2 regions of the Corynebacterium felinum genome follow, and region 2 is predicted to be linked to the other one. Evidence: predicted binding sites of a transcription regulator. Region 2 holds the regulator's gene; the other holds the start of a gene.
The links. The regulator LexA, encoded in region 2, represses DNA repair genes until DNA is damaged. The targets are predictions, from matches to a motif close to CGAACANNTGTTCG.
Positions count from the first base shown of each region.

Region 1: the regulator LexA is predicted to act here: its motif matches at 1,524-1,537, upstream of CFELI_RS02415 (error-prone DNA polymerase).

Region 1 covers NZ_CP047209.1:535,959-538,366, reverse strand. The annotation lists gene CFELI_RS02415 (error-prone DNA polymerase) at 1-1,509, opposite strand, end outside; gene CFELI_RS02410 (MetQ/NlpA family ABC transporter substrate-binding protein) at 1,645-2,408, shown strand, end outside.
Region 2 covers NZ_CP047209.1:1,774,314-1,776,721, reverse strand. The annotation lists gene sugR (transcriptional regulator SugR) at 1-253, opposite strand, end outside; gene lexA (transcriptional repressor LexA) at 768-1,481, opposite strand; gene CFELI_RS07605 (hypothetical protein) at 1,889-2,251, shown strand; gene nrdR (transcriptional regulator NrdR) at 2,341-2,408, shown strand, end outside.

The sequences.
Region 1 (2,408 bases), 1.2 Mb from region 2:
TCCGCGAAGTTGTTGAGCAAGCGCTGCCACATCCGATGGAGCTTCGGTGACCTGTTTCGACCACCCATCGCTCGCCCCTGGCGGGTAGCCTAACGCCCGTGCGGCATCACGCAACGCACCTTTATAACGGTAGGTAATGACGTTTGCTACTTGGGCGGCATTCTCACGCCCGTAGCGGGAATACACATACTGGATAACCTCTTCACGCCTGCCAGACTCACAATCAATATCGATATCCGGCGGGCCCTCCCGATCAGCAGAAAGGAAACGCTCAAACAACAATCCCGCAGCAATCGGCTCCACATTCGTAATGCCCAGCGCAAAACACACCGCCGAATTCGCCGCCGACCCGCGCCCCTGACACAAAATATTATGGGCACGCGCGAAATCCACGAGATCTGTGACAATCAAAAAATAACCGGGAAAACCCAACTCGTCGATCACCGCCAGCTCGTGAGAAATCTGGGCTTTCGCCTGTTTTATAATCCCCGCTTCACGCCCGCCGTAGCGCTGCTCAAACCTTTCCCACACCAACTGCGCCAACCAGCTGCTCTCATCATGTCCTTCGGGCACTTCCCAGCGCGGCAGGTTCGGGCGCACCACACTCAGTGCAAACGCGCATTCGCGAGCAATCGCCACAGCCGCATCCATTAAATACTCGCGCTGCGGGCCGAGCACTTCAGCAATCACCTCGCCCCGGCGCAACCAGGTTGCCCCCATGGGGTGCAGATCACCCGCGCTTGCCATCACATCCATGCGCCGAGCCAGCGCCTGTTTTGCCTGCGCAACAGGGGCATCCTCAAAGCTGGCAGCACAGGCCCTGCTCGTAGCAACCGCACCAATGCTCAAGCGCGTGACGACGCCGTCGAGACGCTCCCACGCATCAACATCGTCGGGGCACATCCCCACCACATACTCCGCCAACACATCCTTCGCGCCAAACGCATCAACCAGCTGCTCCATCTGCTCAAGCCACTCCACCCCAGCCAACACATAACAGTGCCCGTCTAGCTCGCGTGCGATCTGCGAAAGTGCAGGGTAGCGCACCTGATCTTTCGATCCGCTCATGTGCGCGTGTGTCATCAGCCGCGATGCGCGACGGTACCCTTCAGGGCTTTTACACAGCAAAGTTAAGACAGCATAGTCTAGGCTAAGCTCCGCCCCGAAAACAGTAGCCACCCCACTATCTTCCGCCGCCTCAGCAAAAGCGATAGCACCGTAGAAACCGTCCCTATCCTGCAAAGAAAGCGCACATATACCCGCCTTTATGGCAGCATCGACCATCTGCTGCGGTTCGGAGGCGCCCCGCAAAAAATTATAACTACCCGCCGCATGCAACTCCACCCACGGGCGAGATGAATAAAATCGAACAGATTTCTTTTCTTTCACCTCAGTATAATGCTCAATTGGGTGCAGTTCCGGCTCCTGCTTGCCCGACAAAATGCGCTCCAACCTTGACCACGAGAGCGCTTTTCCGCGAAAACCTGCATTCCATTCCACACCCCACATACTAGCACATAATACAAACATATGTTTGAGTAATTTTCGCCCCGAGAATAGACTAAGCTGTACATTTGTTTTGTCCTGCGCTAGTGTTCCCTCTAGGTTTTTTCATTCGTATTCGACAAAGAGAGTTGTTTTTTCATGAAGATCTCGTTTACACGTACCGTTGCTGCTGCCGCAGCCACGATCGTTGCCGCAACCGGCCTGGTTGCTTGCTCCTCCGATTCCAAGGATGCAGCCCCTGCATCTGATAACACCACTATCCGCATCGGCACCACCGACTCCACCATGAAGTCCTGGGCTGTGCTGAAGGATCTGGCGAAGGAAAACGGGATCACTCTGGATATCACGAACTTCTCCGATTACTCCACTCCTAACTTGGCGCTGTCCCAGGATCAGATTGATGTGAACCTGTTCCAGCACTTGAAGTTCTTGGCTGAGTACAATGTTGGCAATAACGACAACTTGGTCCCAGTTGGTGCTACTGAGATCGTTCCTTTGGCACTGTTCTGGAAGGATCATTCCTCCCTTGATGGTATTGATGGCGAGTCTGTTGCTGTTCCGAATGATCCTTCCAACTTGGGTCGCGCTATCAACGTGTTGGTTCAGGCAAAGCTGGTCACCTTGAAGCCTGAAGCTGAGGGTCTTGTGACTCCTTCTGAGGCTGATATTGATAAGGACAAGTCCAAGGTGACCATCACTCCTGTGGATGCGGCTCAGACCACTGCTGCTTACGGTGAGGGCAAGCCTGCTATCATCAACAATTCCTTCCTTGATCGCGCTGGCATTGATCCAAAGTTGGCTGTATTTAAGGATGATCCTGCTTCCCCTGAGGCTGAGCCTTATATCAACGCTTTCGTGGTCAAGGCTGAGGATAAGGATGATCCTCAGGTGAAGAAGTTGGC
Region 2 (2,408 bases):
GCGCGATAGAGTTTTTCGCGCCTGATGCTGAGCGCGCGCGGGTGTCGAGTGAATATTCTGCAGTTTGGAACGTTTGGTTCGCTACCGCACCGCCGTGCACGCGGTGCACCACGCCCTCGCGATCCAAAACTGCAAGATCGCGACGAATGGTTTCGGCGGTGACGTCGAAACGGGCAGCGAGCTCGGTTACGTTCACGCGTCCCTCAACGGCGGTCAAAGAGGCGATTTGGCGGCGGCGTTCCTCCGAGTACATGGCCCTAAAGTCACTCCTTCAAAATGTGAGTTGTCAACATGTGAGTTTTTCTGGGCAATGTGTGTTTTAGTGGGATCAAACGAAGATCCAGATACACTTGCCCGTTTCCGCATCCGTGGAAGCGGAAATTTCTCCACTCATTCTTGCACGCATTCTGTGATTTTTGTGCTTGTATTCTCAGAATGACAGTTTCAAACGGGCAGACTCTCACGGTCGGACGCGCGTTTTAGCACGAAGTATAGCGTCATGTGGTGCGCAAACCTCACAAATATGTGGCTTTGTGTGAGAGTATGTGATTCTTCATACAGGAGCTCTAATGGGGGTAGTTTTTCGGGGGTAGGTTTTGTGGGAAAGACGTATCTGAAGAGGCTTCAGGTTTTAGACATCAGACGAATTAGGTACGGCTAATGTGCCCACTGAGGTCAAAATCAAACATATAGGCAAAGCCTTCCCCGGAGAGCTTCATTGAAAGGTTGAAGTGGGGGAAGGCTAGTGTGAAAAATACAGAGGTGTTCTAGAGCTTGCGCAATACGGAGACTACCTTGCCAAGAATCTCAGTGTCGGGGGTAACGGCAATAGGGTCGAAGGCATCGTTGTGTGGCAGCAGCCAAATGCCAGTGGAGTCTTTGAAGAATTCCTTTACAGTCGCTTCATTGTCAATCATGGCAGCAACGAACTCGCCTTGTTCGGCGACCTTTTGCGAGCGGATAACAACGTAGTCACCGTTGAGAATTCCAGCATCGCGCATAGATTCGCCAACAACTTCCAGCATGAACAAATCGCCATCGCCGGTAAATTCCTCTGGCAGGGGATAGTAGGTGGAGACGTTTTCCTCAGCAAGAATTGGGCTTCCGGCAGCAATCGAACCTACAAGGGGGACGTACTGAGAAGCGGATGATTCTTCAAGTGGAGGAACGGCCTGGAGCTTCTTTTTTGGCTTTGGGCCCACCTTCGGAATGTTGTCATTTGGAAGGGTGCGAAGATCAACGGCACGTGGCTTATTAGGATCACGGCGCAAGTAGCCCTTACGTTCCAATTCTTTGAGCTGATACGCCACAGAGGAGGTGGACTGCAAGCCTGCGGCGTCGCCAATTTCGCGGATGCTTGGTGGATAGCCGCGCAGAACCACTGCATCGCGAATTACTTGAAGAATACGGCGCTGGCGTTCCGTGAGTTTTTCTTGACCTTGGCCCTGGGTGGCCGATTTAGGGCCTGGCTTCCGTGGCATGTTGTGGACTCCTTGGATCTGGTGTGGCTGGACAGTGTGGTGAAATGACACGTTCGAACAATGCTCTTGAATGAGACATGTCATAAACCTGAACCCCAATTGATGGTTGTTCGAAAATATTGGGGGAGGGTTTCGTGTTCGAAGGAAAAGTGTTTCTCTACTACCACCATAGCGGAAATGGGGGTAGAGACAAGACATTTGTTCGAAATTTTTTCAAAAGTGTTGACAGCATGTTCGAATATGGGCATAATTCGAACAAGAAAGATCAATTCGAACACACAGTCGCGTATCACTTCTGACATGTTTGTCTTGCTGCGTACGATTTCTCTTCAGTTAATACTTCAGAGTTCTCGTGAAATCGTTGATGCTCATTGGTGTTCCTAGTTGTACATGAAGAGAGGTTGCTCATGACTATCGCTGCATTTTCTCACAAGAATACCCCTGCTGTTCGTGCAGTGGTTGTCCCACCAGCGGCAGTGTGGAATGGTGGAAGGCTTATTGACCCGTTGATCGGCGAGCATAACGGAGTCGATTCTGGGGCCGGTTTGGGACATGTCTTTTATGATTCAGTTGTTCGAATGCCTGCGGGGGTGGATGGGGCGCATGGGGGACGGCGTGTCTCCGAGAATGCGTTGAGCTATTTTTGGGCAGTTTTCTTTGGGCTAAGCGTTGCCATCGGTATTTTCCTGGCCGGTTCTCATGATTCTGATTTCAGTGAACAGCCCGTGCCGGTGCAGTTCTCCCAGACTGAATTTCCTACTTCGCGGTAGGGCGAACCACGTTACGGGCGTGAATGGTCAATAATGATTAAAGGACTTGTGCCTTAAGCTGTGTCTTCATAGGAGAGGTTGACTATTTCATGCATTGCCCGTTTTGCCACCACGAACATTCCAAAGTCATTGATTCCCGTGTGATCGATTCTGGTAC